Regions from separate parts of the Agathobaculum faecis genome, predicted to be linked through region 1. Evidence: predicted binding sites of a transcription regulator. Region 1 holds the regulator's gene; the other holds the start of a gene.

What was found. The regulator LexA, encoded in region 1, represses DNA repair genes until DNA is damaged. The targets are predictions, from matches to a motif close to CNAACANNTGTTNG.
Region 2: dinB (DNA polymerase IV) is a predicted target of LexA. The motif match lies at 5,745-5,758, and genes of this name have one in related genera.

Annotation. Positions count from the first base shown of each region.
Region 1 is NZ_JACOPL010000002.1:177,454-186,514, forward strand. Features, by position in the region: gene H8S45_RS02840 (DMT family transporter) at 1-144, shown strand, start outside; gene recG (ATP-dependent DNA helicase RecG) at 191-2,233, opposite strand; gene lexA (transcriptional repressor LexA) at 2,246-2,836, opposite strand; gene H8S45_RS02855 (Asp23/Gls24 family envelope stress response protein) at 3,058-3,408, shown strand; gene H8S45_RS02860 (DAK2 domain-containing protein) at 3,502-5,151, shown strand; gene pth (aminoacyl-tRNA hydrolase) at 5,203-5,841, shown strand; gene H8S45_RS02870 (barstar family protein) at 5,878-6,144, opposite strand; gene H8S45_RS02875 (sodium ion-translocating decarboxylase subunit beta) at 6,211-6,354, opposite strand; gene H8S45_RS02880 (hypothetical protein) at 6,370-6,807, opposite strand; gene H8S45_RS02885 (BlaI/MecI/CopY family transcriptional regulator) at 6,994-7,365, shown strand; gene H8S45_RS02890 (M56 family metallopeptidase) at 7,384-9,061, shown strand, end outside.
Region 2 is NZ_JACOPL010000007.1:154,995-164,055, reverse strand. Features, by position in the region: gene H8S45_RS09160 (4Fe-4S dicluster domain-containing protein) at 1-547, shown strand, start outside; gene H8S45_RS09155 (MarR family winged helix-turn-helix transcriptional regulator) at 662-1,126, shown strand; gene H8S45_RS09150 (AEC family transporter) at 1,119-2,063, shown strand; gene H8S45_RS09145 (GNAT family N-acetyltransferase) at 2,101-2,592, shown strand; gene H8S45_RS09140 (DUF5655 domain-containing protein) at 2,667-3,044, shown strand; gene pdxR (MocR-like pyridoxine biosynthesis transcription factor PdxR) at 3,079-4,485, shown strand; gene dinB (DNA polymerase IV) at 4,506-5,729, opposite strand; TPP riboswitch at 5,817-5,919, shown strand; gene thiS (sulfur carrier protein ThiS) at 5,993-6,187, shown strand; gene thiF (sulfur carrier protein ThiS adenylyltransferase ThiF) at 6,193-6,828, shown strand; gene mscL (large conductance mechanosensitive channel protein MscL) at 6,881-7,297, opposite strand; gene H8S45_RS09110 (thiazole synthase) at 7,397-8,161, shown strand; gene thiH (2-iminoacetate synthase ThiH) at 8,201-9,061, shown strand, end outside.

The DNA of each region.
Region 1 (9,061 bases):
ACGCCGGTGATCACCATTATCAGCTCGGCGCTCATCCTGCACGAAACTATGACGCCAATCATGTGGCTGGGCACCGTGCTGGCGCTGGCCGGCCTAGTGCTCTCCGAGCGGCGGGAAAAGCCGGCGGGCGGAGAGGACGCATAAGGGCATAAACGGAAAAAGGGCGGAAGCCATAGCGGCTTCCGCCCTTTTAGTTGAACACCTCGTCGTCCCGTGCGGCGAACATGCGCTGCACGCGCGCAGATAAGGTTGGATAGCCCTCCAGACGCGGATCGGCGGCAAGAATGGCCTCGGCCTCCTCGCGGGCGGACTGCATGAGTGCGAGGTCGGCCGCGAGATCAGCAACATGCAGCGCAGGCAGGCCGTGCTGCCGCCGGCCGAAAAAGTCGCCCGGCCCGCGCTGGGCGAGGTCGGCGCGCGCGATCTCGAACCCGTCGCCGGTCCGGCACAGGATTTTCAGGCGTTCGCGGGCAGATTCTCCCTTGTCCGCGCCGAAAAACACGCAGTAGGACTGCCGCGGCCCGCGCCCGACCCGCCCGCGGAGCTGGTGGAGCTGGGACAGGCCGAAGCGGTCCGCGTCCTCCACTACCATCAGGTTGGCGTTCGGCACGTCCACGCCGACCTCGATCACGGTCGTGGCAACCAGGATATCATACTGCCGCGCGGCGAAATCGCGCATCACCTGCTCCTTGTCCGCGTTTTTCATGCGGCCGTGCAGCACGGCAACGCGGCGGTGCGGCAGGGCGGCCTGCAGGTCCTTTGCGTGCTGCTCCGCGCTTTTGAGGTTTAATTCGCCCTCCTCGACCAGCGGGCAGACGACGTAGGCCTGCCCGCCTGCCGCAATCTGCTTGTCGATAAAGGCGGTGATGCGCCGGCGCATATTTTCTCCCACCGCGTAGGTCTCGACCGGACTGCGGCCGGGCGGCAACTCGTCCAACACGGATACGTCCAAGTCGCCGTACAGAATGAGCGCGAGCGTGCGCGGAATGGGCGTAGCTGACATGACCAGCACATGCGGCGTTTCCCCCTTGGCCGAAAGCGCGGCGCGCTGTGCCACGCCGAAGCGGTGCTGCTCGTCCGCAATGACCGCGCCCAGCCGGTGAAAGGCCACGCCCTGCTGGATGAGCGCGTGCGTGCCGACCACGACCTGCGCCGCGCCGGTTTCGATTGCGGCGAGCGCGGACCGCTTCTGCGCCGCGGTCATCGAGCCGGTGAGCAGGGTGCAGGAAATGCCCAGCCGGCCCAGCAGGGGGGCGAGCGTTTCCGCGTGCTGGACGGCGAGGATCTCGGTCGGCGCCATGAAAGCGGCCTGCCAGCCGTTCTGCGCGGCCAGCGCGCACAGCGCTGCCGCCACGACCGTCTTGCCCGAGCCGACGTCGCCCTGCACCAGCCGGTTCATCGGCCTGCCGGAGGCGCAGTCCGCCGCGACCTCCCCGATCGCGCGGCGCTGCGCGCCCGTGGGGGCGAAAGGCAGCGCGTCCAGATAGGCGTCCAGCCCGCTCTGCGCGAAAAGGATGCCGGAATCGGCGCGGCGGCGCTCCTTGAGCTGCTGCAGGCCGCAGCACAGCAGGAACAGCTCCTCGAACACCATGCGGCGGCGCGCCTCGGCAACTTCGTCCGCTGTCTGTGGGCGGTGGATGGCGGCCAGCGCGTCGGCTGCGTCCGGCAGGCGGTATTTGGCGCGCAGCACCTCGGGCAGCGGGTCGGGCCAGCCGCCCGGCACGGCGGCGAGCGCGGCTTCGGTCACGCGCTCCAGGTCGCGCTGGGTCAGCCCTGCGGTCAGCGGATAGACCGGCACGATGCGGCCTGGGTGGTCCGCGTCCGGCGCGACCTTTTCGGACTGGGGCGAAATGAGCGTCCGCGCGCGGCCAAAGCCCTGTATGCGGCCGTAAAACACATATTCCTGCCCCGCGCGCACCAGCGCGGCGGCGTAAGGGTTGTTGAACCAGGTGACGTGCAGTAAGCCGGACTCGTCAAAAATCGTGCATTTGACCAGCGTCAGCCCCTTGCGGATGCGGCTGAGCTTGGGTTCGGTACCCACGACCGCGCGGACGGTGTATTTGTCCTCCGCGCCGATATCCGCGATGCGGGTGATGCGGGTGCGGTCCTCATAGTCGCGCGGATAGGTCTCAAGCGCGTCGCGCAGGGTGCGGATGTGCAGTTTTTCAAACAGCTTCGCCTTTTTCGGGCCGATGCCCTTGACGAATTGGATGCTGTCGTCCAGTGCCGGCATAGGCGTCGCTCCTTAATATTCCCGATAGACCGCTTTGACCACGCCGAGGATCTGGCAGCCCGTACCGTTGATAGGCGGGTAGGCCGGATTTTCCGGCATCAGCCATACGCCGTCCTGCGTGAGGTTCAGCGTTTTGCAGGTGGCCTCGTCCTCCAGCAGGGCGATGACGATATCGCCGCTGCGAGCCTGCGCGTCCTGCCGGACGATGACGAGGTCGCCGTCCAGGATGCCGGCGCCGGTCATGGAATCGCCGCGGATGCGCAGGGCATAGTATTCCCCGCCGCCGGCCGCCGGCTCGAACGGGACGTATCCGATATGCTCCTCCACCGCAAGGATGGGCAGGCCGGCCGTTACCCGCCCGAGGATGGGGACGCGCGGCACCATGGACGGGCCGCTGACCGGCGTCAGCGCGCGGGATTTATGGTCGCTCGGCTCGAGATAGCCCGCCTCCTGCAGCTTTTTCAGATGCGCGTGTACGGTCGAGGGGGAACGCAGGTCCATTTCAGCGCAGATCTCTCGCACGGAGGGCGGGTAGCCATGCTCCAGGGAGAATTCGCTGATATAATCGAGGATGCGCTGCTGTTTTGGGGAAATTTTTTTCATGGGGTCTGCACTCCTTCACACCTTGCCTGAAAGGAACATACGTTCGCATTTTCTTCATTATACCGTATTATGGCGGGAAAAGCAAACATTTGTTTCTATTGTTGCCGGAAATTTATAGATTCATGACATGCTTTCCGCATTTTGCTTGTATTTACAGGGCATTTGATATAAAATATAAGGTAAGTAACCAGACAGCCAACCAATCACAGGGAGGGTTTTCTATGACGATCAAGACTGATCTTGGATATATCGAAATCACAAACGAAGTGCTGGCCGGCATCGCGGGCTATGCGGCTTCCTCCTGTTTTGGAGTGAAGGGCATGACCATCCGCTCGATGTCGGACGGACTGGCGCACCTGCTCGGACGGGAGAACCAGTCCCGCGGCGTTAAGGTGGCCGAGGCACCGGACGGCGGCGTCGATATCGACCTGCACATCGCGGTGGAACACGGGGTGAACATCGCGACCGTGTGCCGCTCGATCATCGGCGAGGTGCGCTACCATGTGGAGCGTCTGACCGGTGTAGACGTAAAAAACGTGGACGTTTATGTGGAGAGCATTCGCGCGGACTGATAAGCAGGGGGTGCAGACCCCTGTATCCCCATACCGCCGCCGTTCGCGGGGCGCGGACGCGGTCTGAAAACAGAGATTAGGGAGAGTATGCATATGGCAGATCAGAAAATAGACGGCGCGCTTTTCAAATCCATGGTGATCGAGGGCGCGCTCGCCATTGCGGAAAACAAGGAGCGCGCCAATGAACTGAATGTGTTCCCCGTACCGGACGGCGATACAGGCACCAATATGTCCATGACCATGGCGTCCGCCATGACCGAGCTGGACAAGCTGGAGGAGCCGACGCTGGCAAAGGCTGCGGACACGGCCGCCTCCGCGCTGCTGCGCGGCGCGCGCGGCAATTCGGGCGTTATCCTGTCGCTGCTGTTCCGTGGCATGGCGAAAAAGTTGCGCGAGGCGGAGCAGGTGGACGGGCGTGCGCTGGCGCTCGCGCTGCGTGAGGGCGTGGACACCGCCTACAAGGCGGTCATGAAGCCGGCCGAGGGTACGATCCTGACCGTGTCGCGCGTATCCGCCCAGCACGCGGTCGAGGCCTGTCAGGCCGATTCGGCGCTGTCCGCAGAGCAGGTGCTTTGCGCAGTCCTCGAACGCGGGCGGGAGGCGCTCGCGGAAACCGTACACCAGAACCCCGTGCTGGAAAAGGCGGGCGTGGTGGACGCGGGTGCGTTCGGCTTCCTGACCATCCTGGAGGGCATGCTGGACGGGCTGCGTGGCGTCCGCAAGGAGCGCGCGGCCGCGCAGCCGGCGGCGAAGGCCGCCGCGGACTTCGCCGCCATTGCGGACGAGGAGATCACGTTCACCTACTGCACTGAGTTCATTGCCGCGCGCAAGGACAAGGCCCGCAACGTCGGCCGCCTGCGCGCGATCCTGAGCGATATTGGGGATTCGCTGGTTGTAGTGGAGGATGACGACATCGTTAAGGTGCATGTGCATACCGACCAACCGAACAGAGCGCTGGAGGAGGGGCTGAAATTCGGCCCGCTGCTCACGGTCAAAATCGAGAACATGCGCGAGCAGCACACCGCCAAGGTGATCGAGGGTACGGCGGACGCGCCGGCCGAGCGCGTGATCGCCCCGCCGGAGAAAAAATACGGCTTTGTCGCGGTCGCGGCGGGCGACGGCCTGAAAAATGTGTTCACTGACCTGGGCGTGGACATGGTCGTGCAGGGTGGCCAGACCATGAACCCCTCGACCGACGATATCGTGCGTGCGGTGGACGCGGTGCCGGCGGAAACCGTGTTCGTGCTGCCCAACAATAAAAACATCATCATGGCGGCGGAGCAGGCCGCGCACCTGGCGGAGGGCAAAAAGCTGGTGGTCGTGCCGACCCGAACCATTCCGCAGGGGATTTCCGCGATGCTCGCCGCCGATCTGGACAGCGAGCAGGACAGCGGCCTCGCGGCGGCGATGGCCGACGCGGCGGCGCAGGTGCGCAGCGGACAGGTGACCTACGCCGCGCGCGACAGCGAGTTCGACGGAAAGAAAATCAAACAGGGCGAATACCTGTCTCTGTGTGAAGGCAGGCTGTGCGCGAGCGGCCGCGAAAGCGTGGTGCTTAAAAAGCTGGTGCGCGAGATGGTGACCGACGACAGCGCGTTCGCCACCGTGATCTACGGCGAGGGCGTCAGCGCGGAGCAGGCCGCCGAGGTGGAGGCGTTGCTGCGCCGCGAGAACAAGGATATGGAGATCTCGGTCATCGACGGCGGACAGCCGGTGTACTATTATATCCTGTCGGTAGAATAAAAAACAGCAGACGCCTCCCGTCGGGGGAGGCGTTTTGTTTGGAGAAGGACCATGTCAGTATTCGATATTTTCAAAAAGCTGGACGAGCAGAAAGCCGCGCAGGCGGCGGGGCCGGTGGAATGGCTGGTCGTCGGCCTGGGCAACCCGGGCAGCAAATATGACAACACGCGGCATAACGCGGGTTTCCGCGCGCTCGAAGGCTGGTGCGCGCGCAGCGGACGGAGGATCGACCGCATGAAATTCAAGGCTCTGGTGGGCGAGGCCGCGCTCGGCGGCAGCCGCGTGCTGCTGATGAAGCCGCAGACGTTCATGAACCTGTCCGGCGAGGCGGTGCGCGACGCGGCGGCGTTTTACAAGATACCGCCCGAACGCATCATCGTGCTGTCGGACGACGTGTCGCTCGACGTGGGTACGCTGCGCGTGCGCGCGAAAGGCTCCGCGGGCGGGCAGAACGGGCTGAAGAACATCATCTACCATCTGGGCAGCGAGGATTTCCCGCGCGTCAAGATCGGCGTGGGCAAAAAGCCGCATCCGGATTACGACCTGGCGGCCTGGGTGCTGGGCAAGTTCACTGCGGACGAGCAGAAAGCCATCGACAAGGCCTGCGCGGACGCGGTGGAGGCCGCGGCTTGCATCATTGCGGAAGGCTGCGCCGCCGCCGCGCAGAAATACAACGGCAGGCGACTGTGAAAACAGCGTCCGGACCCGCAGGTCCGGACGCTGCTTTTATTCGGCCGAAAGCACGAACGACGGGTTCTCTGCCGCCGCGTCCGCCAGGACGCGCAGCAGCAGTTCGCCGTAGTTCCCCATGTTGTCAACCAGCTTTTCCGCGTGCCGCAGCGTCAGCCGCGCGGGCGGGCAGGCGGTCAGCAGGTCGTAAAGCGCGTCCAGCGTGCGCCCGTAATCGGCCGGAAACCCGAACGCCTTTGCCAGCGCGTCATGCGCCTGCGCGCGCGTATACAGGGTTTCCGCATCCAGAAGCAGCTCCCTCATCTTGTCCATTCCCCCAAATATGAAAAATGCAGGCCCGTTCCGGAAACGGGACGTCCGGTTTTCAGCCTATTCCGCGCGCGGGCCGGAAACAATGATCTCCGTCGGGCCGTCTGCGCCGCCGATCACGCCGACCGAAACGGCCTGCGCGCAACCGGCCAGCAGCGCAGCCGTACCCAGCAGCGCCAGCAGGAGGCATACCGCCTTTTTCATTCCGCACCTCTCTTCCTATGTCGCGTTCGGATAGAACAGGATATACAGCTTGTGATAAAATTCCTGCCCGCGGCCCCCCTCGATGCCGCGCAGCTTGCCGTCTACAAACACAAAGCCGTCCGCGTTGACGCTGATTGAGCTGCCGTTTTCAAAGGTGACGGTCAGGCGGTTGGCGGTCAGCTTATCATCGCCGGGCTGGAAAAAATGCGGATAGGGCGTATAGGTGTAGCCGCCGAGCAGGTCGGTATAGGAAGCGATCTGTTTTTCATCCGTCACTGCGGGGAGCGAGGTGTCGTTTTCGCTCAGCATCAGCGACGCCTGCACGCCCTTGCCCGCGATATCGGTAAAGGACTGGTGATAAAATTTGATGTACAGCATGCGCCCCGCGATGAACAGGAGAATGACCAGCAGGGTGCCGCAGAGCGCAAAACCAAGCGCTGTCGATTTACGCATGATACTTGCTCCTTGATCCGTAAAAATATGGCTTTTGTCCATATCAGGACACTATTAGCATACCGTAAAACCGGAGGGCTGTCAATGTTCCAAACTGTAAACAAAGTATGACTTGACAGGAAAATTCTACTGATGTAGAATAAGGCTGGAAAAAGGTTTTACAACCGTAGAAAAAGGGGTGGGACTATGGACGAAATCAAACGCCTGCCGGATGCGGAGCTGGAGGTCATGCAAACGATCTGGGCGCTTCAGCCGCCGGTGACCGCGGCCGAGGTGCAGCAGAACGCGCCCAAGGAGTGGAAGCCGACCAGCGTGCTGACCTTCCTCTCCCGACTGTGCGAAAAGGGCTTCCTGCGGTGCGAAAAGCAGGGGCGGCAGAACTATTATACGCCGCTCGTTCGGGAGGAGGCATACCTCCAGCGGGAGAGCCGCAGCTTTGTGCAGCGCCTGTGCGGCGGCTCGGTGAAAAATCTGGTGGCGAGCCTGTCGGACGCGGGCGCGCTGACCGAGCGGGATATCGACGAGCTGCGTGCCTTTCTGGACGCGCAGGGGCGGTAAGGACAGGAGGGGTAGGATATGGCACAGAATGAATTGCTGCTGGGGCTGGCGCAGGCCGGCCTGACGGTGTCGGCGGTCGCGCTCGCGCTGTTTTTGCTGCGCAGGACGCTGAAAAAACGCTATCCGGCGCGGGCGGTCTGCGTGATCTGGGCGCTGCTGGCGGTGCGGCTGCTCTTTCCGGTGCAGCTCACGCTGCCCGACCCGCCCATACAGCTCACGCCGCCCGAGAGGACGCTGTATGTGACCTATCATCAGGATGAGACGCAGGCGGCGGGTGCGGCGCAGGACGGTGTGGCGCAGCCCGCACTGCCGCGAGGCGCGTGGATGACCGAAAGCGAGTTTACGCAGAGCGTACAGGTGCAGGAGAACTGGAAAAGCGCCATTCATGTGGACGGTGTGCTGGCGCTGGTCTGGCTGACCGGCGTGCTGTACAACGTGTTTTGGCAGGCGCGGGATTACCGCCGCTACATCCGGCGCCTGAAGGAAGCTTCCGCGGATGTGCAGAGCGAGGCGCTGCACGGCATTTTCGAGGAGCAGAAGCGCTCGCTCGGCATCCGCCGCGCCATTCCGCTGTGTGTGAGCGGTGCGGCGGACTGTCCGATGCTCGCGGGATTTGCCGAGCCGGTGTTGTGGCTGCCGCAGGAAGACCTGTCCGAAGAGGACGCCATGTTCATCTTCCGGCATGAGCTGACGCATTATAAGCGTGGCGACCTGTGGCTCAAGCTGCTGCTGGTGGCGGCGCGGTCGGTACACTGGTTCAATCCGCTGGTGCGCCTGCTGACGCGCTTTGCACAGGAGGATATCGAGCTGGCGTGCGACGACGCGGTGGTGCGCGGTATGGACGGGAGTCAGCGTCGCGCTTACGGGGAAACCATCCTGCGGTCCGCGCAGGCACAGGCGCAGCGGCGGGCGCTGGTGTCGTGCTTCACGGGGGATAAGGAAACGCTCATGCGCCGCTTTGAAGGGCTGTTCGACAAGCGCGCGAAAAAGCGCGGCGCTGCGCTCATTGTGGCTGCGGCGGTGCTGGTCGCCTCGCTCGGATGCGCGGTGTCGGTAGGAGAGAGTAAGGAAAAATTGACAGAGGAAACGCGGCTGGAGATTGCGGAATGGTGGGCAGCGCAGATACACGAGCATATCAACGGCGAAGCGGAGCTGCTTGCCAGCACAGCGGTGCTGCGCGGGGAGGAAACCTATGCCGTAGCTGACCTGCTGCTGATAGAGGAACAGGGAAACATCCCCTATCGGGCGGTGCAGCAGTTGGATTTTCAACGCGATATGGACGGCAAATGGATGATGAAAAGCGCAAAGCCGGTTGCACGGGATGGCGTGACCTCGCTGGAAGAATTCCGCATCCTGTACGAAAACGACCTCGGCCTGCCGGAAAACACTGGGACGGCATCGGACGACGCTGCGGAGCAGTGCAGAGAGATTTTGCGGCTGTCCGGCGGCAGCACGGAGGTCGTCCGCCGCTGGGACGTGACCAACGACGGTGAAAACGACCTGGCCGAGGTGCGGCATACCTTTGACAATGGCGAACAGCTCAGTATCATTATGGCGGCCGGTCAGCCGCAGGACTATACCTACGGCGGCGGGGAAAACGCCCGTACCGCCGCCGACCTCGCGCAGCAGTACGCGCGCGCGGTGGCATATAAGTCGGTGTGGCCGCTGTATCCGGTGCTGTCCGAACAGGAGCAGC
Region 2 (9,061 bases), on a different contig from region 1:
CGATACCTATGCGCTCTCGCGCGAGATACACGACAAGTTTTTTATCGGCTGGCATGAGGAGCGCCTGCCGCACAAGTTCAAGATCGCGGTCGGCGGCTGCCCGAACAACTGCGTCAAGCCCGACCTGAACGATATTGGCGTCATCGGCCAGCGTGTACCCGCCCACGATATGGACAAGTGCCGCGGCTGCAAGGTCTGCCAAATTGAAAAGGCCTGCCCGATCGGCGCCAGCAAGCTGGGCGACGGCAAGCTGGATTTCAACAGCGAGGCTTGTAACCACTGCGGGCGCTGCTACCAGAAGTGTCCGTTCGGCGTGGTCGGCGCCAAGGTGCAGGGCTATGCGGTCTATATCGGCGGGCGCTGGGGCAAGCGCACCGCTATGGGCCGCAAGCTCGACCGCATTTTCACCGATAAGGACGAGGTGCTCGCGGTCATCGAACGCGCGCTGACGCTGTTCCGCGACCAAGGCAGGCAGGGCGAGCGCTTTTCGGACACCATCGCCCGCCTGGGCTTTGAACCCGTGCAGCAGCAGCTTCTCGCGGACTGAGCTTCCCTGTTTTTTCGGGCTTCCCCCAAAAGGGAAGCCCTTTTTATTGCTTTTTTTGTTTTGGTATGCTAATATTTAGTTAGTATAAGTAACTGATGGAAAGGCGGTGCATATATGGCCAGCGCAGAGCAGCTCAATTCCTTTCTGGTCGATATGTTCGGCCGCATCAATAAAATTGAGGAGCGCGTCATGGCAGAAGGCCTGGGCAGCGCGGTTTCGATCACCGAAATCCATATCATCGAAAAAATCGGAGCGCTTGAGCCGATCCGCATGAGCGAGGTCGCGCGCTCAATCGGCGTCACGCTGGCCACCCTGACCGTGGCCTGCGACAAGCTGGAGGCAAAAGATCTCGTGCGGCGCTCGCGCGACAAAAGCGACCGTCGCGTGGTCAACGTCACGCTCACCGACAAGGGTCGCGCGGCTTACGAATACCACCGCGCGTTCCACGACCGCATGATCGCGTCGGTCATGGACACGCTCTCGCCCGAGCAGGCTGCTATTCTGGCGCAGAGCCTGGAAAAGCTGCAGGACTTCTTCCAGCAGGAAGAGGCCGGAATGGGGGGCGCCGCAAATGGATAACCTGATTTTCTGTCTCAACGCCACCGTACCAATTTTTGTCCTGATTATTTTGGGCAAGCTGCTGCAGCGGTGGCATTTTTTCTCTCCCGCCACGATGAAGGATATGGACAACCTGGTGTTCAAATTGCTGCTGCCCATTTCTCTCTTCCGCAGCATCTCCTCTAACAGCATCGCCGAGCAGTTCGACCTGCGTTTTTTCCTGTTCTGCTTCTGCGCGACGCTGCTCTCGTTCTTCGTGATCTGGGCGGGCGCGAGCCTGCTGCTGCCCGAAAAGGCCATGGTCGGCGCGTTCACCCAGGGTGCTTTCCGCGGCTCCCAGGCGATCCTCGGCATGGCTTTTATGATGAACCTTTACGGCAACGCCGGCCTGGTGCCGTTGATGATCCTGGCAAGCGTACCACTGTTCAATATTTTCTCGGTCGTTGCGCTCACGCTGAGCGCCGCCGAACCCTCTCAGAAAAAGGGGCTTGCGGGCCGCACGCTTCACGGCGTAGTCACCAACCCCATCATCCTCGGCATCCTGATCGCGCTGCCGTTCTCTTTCCTGCAGGTCGAGTCCCCCGCCATGGTGGCCAAAACGCTCGACGCGCTGGCAAACTGCGCCACGCCACTCGCCCTGCTCAGTATCGGCGCGAGCTTTGAGGGCGCCAAAGCGTTCAAGAAGATCGTACCAACCTCGGCTGCGTCGTTCATCAAGCTGGTCGGCCTGCCGATCGTGTTCCTGCCGGTTGCTGTCTGGATGGGCTTCCGCGGGCAGGCGCTTGTGACCATCCTGATTATGCTTGGCACGCCCGCCCCTCCGGCCGGCTACGTTATGGCGAAAAAGCTGCACGGGGATGCGGAACTCGCCTCCTCCATCGTTGTTGTGACCACCGCGTTCAGCGCGGTGACGCTGACCGTACTGCTGTACATCGTACGCGTGCTCGGACTGGTCTGACCGCCGTGTCCGCACGCAGCCAAAAGGAGTCTTTACCATGGATATTATTGTCAAAAAATTTGAGCCGTCGCTGAATGCGGCGGCGGTCGCAATCTGGAACGAGGTCGTCGAGGAGGGCATGGCTTTCCCGCAGACCGAGACGCTCGATCATCCCTCCGGTCTGGCGTTCTTTAGCGAGCAGTCCTTTACCGGCGTTGCGGTCGATCAGGAGAGCGGCCAGGCCGTCGGCCTTTATATCCTGCATCCCAACAACGTGGGCCGATGCGGCCACATCTGCAACGCGAGCTATGCCGTAAAAAGCGGGCTGCGCGGGCAGCATATCGGGGAGACGCTCGTGCGGCACTGCATGGAAGCCGCCAAGGACCTCGGCTTCCGTGTGCTGCAATTCAACGCGGTCGTCCGCACCAACGCGCCCGCGCTCGCGCTGTACCGGCGGCTCGGCTTTGTACAGCTCGGCATCATCCCCGGCGGCTTCCGCAGGAAGGACGGCCGATACGAGGATATCATCCCGCACTACCATGTTCTGTGACCGTATATATCATTGACATTATCCCTTCATACTGGTATTGTAAAGATAACAATGCCAGCATGGAGGGATTTGCTATGCCGGATTTTTCTGCGATGGATGTACTGCGTTTTTTTGACCGCCGCCCGCGCGAGCTTGAACTGTACCAGGCTTTTGCCGCCAAGGTGCTGGCTGCCCGTCCGGATACCCATATCCGCGTGCTGAAAAGCCAGATCACCCTGGAAAACCGGCACGGGTTTGCGTTTGTCTCCCTGCCGCGCCGCAAGGTCGGCGAGCCGTCTGTCGTGGTCAGCATCGGGCTGCCGTACCGGATATCCTCACCGCGCATCTGGATGGCGGTCGAGCCGTACCCCAACCGATGGACGCACCATCTACTTCTCTCAGATGAGACACAGCTCGATGCGGAGCTGATGGGCTGGATAACAGAAGCCGCCGCATTTGCGGCGGCCAAATAAGCCCACTTTTGGCCACACCCTGCAAGGAGGTTCTATGCTCACCTATCATCTCGATCCGCACGCCAAAACCCCGCTGTATGAACAACTCTACCGCGCGGTGCGCGCGGATATTATGTCCGGCACGCTCGCGGGCGGCGAACGCCTGCCCAGCAAACGGCAGCTCGCCGCCAACCTGCGCATCAGTCAGATCACGGTCGAAACCGCTTACAGCCAGCTTCTGGCCGAAGGTTATCTGGTTTCCGAGCCGCGGCGCGGCTATTTTGTGCAGCGTCAGCTCGCTGTGCCGGCCGCCCCGCCCCGCGTTGCGGCTGCGCAGGCACCGCAGCGTAACGCTCCGGAGCCGGTCTGCCGTTATGATTTCCGCACCAACATCGTGGACAACGGCTGCTTCCCGTTTTCCACCTGGGCGCGCTTATCGCGCAGCGTGCTGAGCGAATACTCCGACCGCCTGCTGCGCGTGACCGACCCCTGCGGCGCGTCTGAGCTGCGCGCGGAGATCGTTCGCTACCTGTACGATTTTCGCGGAATCAACGTGTCGCCGGACAATATTCTGGTGGGCGCGGGGTCGGAATACCTGATGCATCTGGTCATCCAGCTTTTGGGCCGCGACCGTGTGTACGCATTGGAAAACCCCGGCTACCGCAAGCTGTACCAGATCTTCGCGGTGAACGGCATCACAGCGCGCCCGATCCCGCTGGACAAGCAGGGCCTGCGCGCGGATGCGCTCGCCGCGAGCGACGCCTCCGTGGTCTACCTGACGCCCTCACACCATTTCCCGCTCGGCACGGTCATGCCCGCGGCGCGGCGGCTCGAGCTGCTGCGCTGGGCCTCCGCCGCTCCGGACCGGTATATCATCGAGGATGATTACGACAGTGAGTTCCGCTATGCCTCCCGCCCCATCCCCGCGCTGGGCGAGCTGGATCGCGCAGGCCGCGTGGTGTATGTCAACACCTTCGCCAAAAGCCTGGCGCCCGGCCTGCGCATCAGCTATCTGGTGCTGCCGGACGCGCTCATGGCCCGCTACCGCGCGCAGTTCTCGCTCTATTCCTCCACCGTACCCAGCTTTGACCAGCATACGCTCGCCGCGTTTATGCGCACGGGGGGCTTCGAACGGCATATCAGCCGCAGCCGCAAGGTGTACCAAGCGCGGCGCGACGCGCTCATGGCCGCGCTCGACCGGGAGCTGGCCGGCCTGCCGCACGAGGTTTCGCGCTCCGAAGCCGGACTGCACCTGCTGCTGCATATGCGCAGCGGCATGCTGGAAGGCGAGCTGATCAACCGGGCACGCGCGGTCGGGGTGCGGGTCTACGGTCTGTCCGCCTATTACACGCCGCCGGTCAAGCCGCCGCGGGCCACGCTGGTGCTCGGCTACGCCGGCCTGACCGAGCGCCAGATCGACGAAGCCGCCGCGCTTCTGCGTCAGGCCTGGGACGGCCGCTGAAGCAATAAGCCCTGATACTGTCAGGGCTTATTTTCTTCTTTTTCCTTATCCTCTTTCTTTACCGAGTGGGCGAACACCACCGACTGGTCTCCGAACCGCTCCCGCAGTGCATCCACCGTCCGGTCCAGCCGGCGCTGCTTTTCGCGCGCCTGCCGCGCTTCCGCTGCGTCAAACAGGGAAAGCTGCTCGCACGACTGCGCTTCGGGCAGCAGGTTCGCCGCCGTGACCGACAGCATCCGGATCGGCCTGCCGATCTGCCAGTGCGCGCGCAACAGGGCCATGGAAATATCGATCAGCGCGCGCGTGGAATTGGTCGGGCGTTCCAGCGTGACCTGCCGCGAGCGGTTGCGGAATTCCGGATCGCGGATGCCGAGCTGCACGGTCTGGCACACCAGCCCATGCCGCCGCAAGCGGCGGCCGACATTGTCGCACAGTGCGGTCAGCCCCATCCGGCATTCGTCCTCGCCCACCAGATTATGCGCGAATGTCATGCTGTTCCCCACGGATTTGACCTCGCGCTCCTCGTAAAACGGGCGCACCGGCTCGTCGTCCTCCCCGCGGGCGTAGCACAGCAGGGTGTCGCCCATTTTCCCGAAAACGCCGTGCAGGAACGCAGGGTCGCACACGGCCAGATCGCCTATGGTATACACGCCCAGGCGGCTGAGCTTATCCAGCGCATGCCGACCCACATACAGCAGCGCGCTGACCGGCAACGGCCAGACCTTGTCCTTGTAATTCCCGCGCGAAAACACGGTTGTCCCGTCCGGCTTTTTGTAATCGCTGCCCAGCTTGGCGAACGCGCGGTTGAACGACACGCCCACCGAGATCGTCAGCCCTACCTCCACGCGCATGCGGCGGCGCAGCTCGTCCGCGATCTGCTCCCCCGTGCCGAACAGATGTGCCGTTCCGGTTACATCCAGAAAGGATTCATCAATACCGAACGGGTCAACCAGATCGGTATACTGTAGGTACAACTCGTTGCACCGGCGTGAATATTTGACATACTCCGACCGGTGCGGCGCGACCAGGCGTAAGTCTGGACACTTACGCCTGGCCTGCCAGATGGTCTCGGCCGTTTGTACACCGAACGCTTTCGCTTTCTCATTTTTTGCAAGGATGATGCCGCGCCGGCTTTCCGGATCGCCGCAGACCGCGCTCGGCCCTTCGGCCAGCGTGGGGTCGAGCAGCGTCTCCACCGAGACATAAAACGCGTTACAGTCACAGTGCAGGATCGTGCGTTCCACAGCATCCCCTCCCACCGAACATTTGTTTCTTTTATTATACCGTGAAAATTCCGTCTTGACAACCGTATCCGATCAGGTCTATACTGAGTTTGCAAGCAAGGGTGCCGTGATGAGCGGCTGAGAGGGCGAGAGCCTAACCTTTTGAACCTGTTGGTTAACACCATCGTAGGGAAGCTGTCGCATCGCAGAACATTCAAATGCCCCGGTTTTACCGCATGGTGAAACCGAGGCATTTTTTCTTGCGGAAAAGAGGGGGTATTTTGATGAAAGTAAACGGACAAACACAGCCCTGCCCTGCGTTACTGACCGTGCAGGCCCTTGTGCAGTCGCGCGGCCTTGACCCGCAGCGCGTGGCGGTGGAAAAGAACGGGCATATCATCCCGCGCAGCCGCTTTGCAGAGGAGACGCTGTGCGACGCCGACACGGTCGAGATCGTACAGTTCGTGGGCGGAGGCTGAATACGATGGTTTTAACACAGAAAGAGCTGCACGACGCGCTCTCCGGCCGGCACGGCGCCGCTGTTCAGGCGCAGCTCGACCGCGCCGCGGTCGGCATCGCGGGGCTGGGCGGACTCGGCTCCCATATCGCCGTATCGCTCGCGCGGCTCGGGGTCGGCCGGCTAGTGCTTGTCGATTTCGACGTGGTCGATGTGACCAACCTCAACCGCCAGCACTATACCATGAAAGACATCGGCATCCCCAAAACACTCGCCCTCCTGGAACAACTAGAGGCAATCAATCCATACTTAAATTACGAAACGTATACCGAGCGCATCATTCCGGCAAACGCCGCCCGTCTGTTCGCGGGCTGCGACGTGGTATGCGAGGCGTTCGACCGCCCCGACCAGAAAGCCATGCTGATCGAAACGCTGCTCGAACAGCAGCCGAAAACCCCTATCGTCTCCGGCAGCGGCATGGCAGGCTTCGGCTCGGCCAACGCCATCCGCACGGAACGGCGGTTCGGCCGCCTGTACCTCTGCGGGGACGGAATGAGCGATGTATCCGACGGGCTGGGGCTGATGGCGCCGCGTGTCGCAGTCTGCGCGGCGCACCAGGCGGCCATGACGCTGCGCCTGCTGCTAGGCGAGCACGAACCGTAACGGGCAAAAAAGAAAAAGGCCCTGCGGGCCTTTTTCCGGATGGGGTCGGCGCTTACTCCTCACGGGGCAACTCAGAGGCGCAGTGCGCGCATTTGGTCGCCGCGATCGGGATATCGCTGCAGCAATACGGGCATTTCTTGGTCGTCGGGGCGGCGGGCGCGTCCGGCTTTCTTCCCAGGCTGGTCAGCTTGTTGACCGCCTTGAGCATGCAGAACAGCACGAACGCCATAATCAGGAAATTGATGACCGAGGTCAGGAACGCGCCGTACTTGAGTTCGATTCCCGCAATCTGCAGTGTGAACGCGCTCAGGTCGGTGTTGCCCGCCAAGCCGAGGAGCGGGTTAATCAGGTTATCGGTCAGCGAGGTCACAATGCTGGTGAACGCGCCGCCGATGATAACACCGATCGCCATATCCATCACGTTGCCGCGCAGCGCGAAGGACTTGAATTCCTCAATAAACTTTTTCATACTGGCACCTCAAAATCTTTTATTTTTCTCCCTTTTCATAGTATATCGACCTTTTTCGAGCCGGTCAAGCAAAAATTCACAAAAAAAGGAGTGCTTTTTATGGCAGACAAGCTGATTCTGGGCGGGCATGAATTCACCTCCCGCTTCATCCTCGGTTCGGGCAAATATTCGCTCGACCTGATCAACGCCGCCGTACATCACGCGGGCGCACAGATCATTACCCTCGCGCTGCGCCGTGCGAATGAAGGCGGCGTGGCCAACATTCTGGACTATATCCCCTCGGGCGTGACCCTGCTGCCCAATACCTCGGGCGCGCGCAACGCGGAGGAGGCCGTGCGCATCGCGCGCCTGTCGCGCGAATGTGGCTGCGGCGACTTTGTCAAAATCGAGATCATGCGCGACAGCAAATACCTGCTGCCCGACAATCAGGAAACCATACGCGCGACCGAAATCCTCGCCAAAGAGGGCTTTATCGTCATGCCGTACATGTACCCTGATCTGAATGTTGCCCGCGACCTGGCCGGCGCGGGCGCGGCGTGCGTCATGCCACTCGGTGCGCCGATCGGTACGAACAAGGGCCTGACGACACGGGAATTCATCCAGATCCTGATCGACGAGATCGACCTGCCCATCATCGTGGACGCAGGCATCGGCCGCCCCTCGCAGGCCTGCGAAGCCATGGAAATGGGCGCGGCCGCGGTCATGGCAAACACCGCGATCGCCACCGCGGGCGACATTCCGGCGATGGCGGCAGCGTTCCGGCAGGCGATCGAAGCGGGCCGCACGGCGTATCTCGCCGGATTAGGGCGCGTGCGCGAAACCGCGTCCGCCTCCTCCCCGCTGACCGGCTTTTTGCACGATTGAGCCGCGTCCCCCCGAAAACCGCAGGAAAGGAACTTTTTCATGAACGACAACAAGACGGAGATCGTCTCCGCAAGCTATATCACCGCCGAAACCGACCACATGGCGTACCAGCCCGGCATGGACGACATCGGCTCGGAAATACAGGACGGGGTTATCGCCCGTATGAACGCCTACGACGCGAACCGCTACACCGCCGCGGATGTGCAGCGCGCGCTGCAGCGTGATGTGCTGCAGCCCGAGGATTTCGCCGCGCTGCTGTCGCCTGCGGCCGCGCCTTTCCTCGAACAGATGGCGCGGCGCGCGCAGGCCGAAACGCGGAAGCACTTCGGCAACTCGGTGCAGATGTTCACCCCGCTGTACATCGCCAACTACTGTGAAAACTACTGCGTCTACTGCGGCTTCAACTGCCATAACAAGATCCGCCGCGCCAAGCTCGACGCGAAGGAGATCGAACGGGAGCTGCAGGCGATCGCGGCCACCGGCCTGCAGGAAATCCTGCTGCTCACCGGCGAAAGCCGCTCCATGTCGCCGGTTTCCTACATCGGCGAGACGGCCAGGTGCGCGCGCAAGTATTTCCGTGTGATCGGCGTCGAAATCTATCCGCTCAACGTAGAGGAATACGCCTACCTGCATGCGTGCGGCGTGGATTATGTGACCGTATTCCAGGAAACCTACGACGCGGACAAATACAAGACCCTGCACCTTGGCGGACATAAGCGCATCTTCCCCTACCGCCTGAACGCGCAGGAGCGTGCGCTGATGGGCGGCATGCGCGGCGTGGGCTTCGCGGCGCTGCTCGGCCTGTCCGACTTCCGCAGGGACGCGTTCGCGACCGGCCTGCACGCCCACCTCATCCAGCGCAAGTACCCGCACGCGGAGATCGCGTTCTCCTGCCCGCGT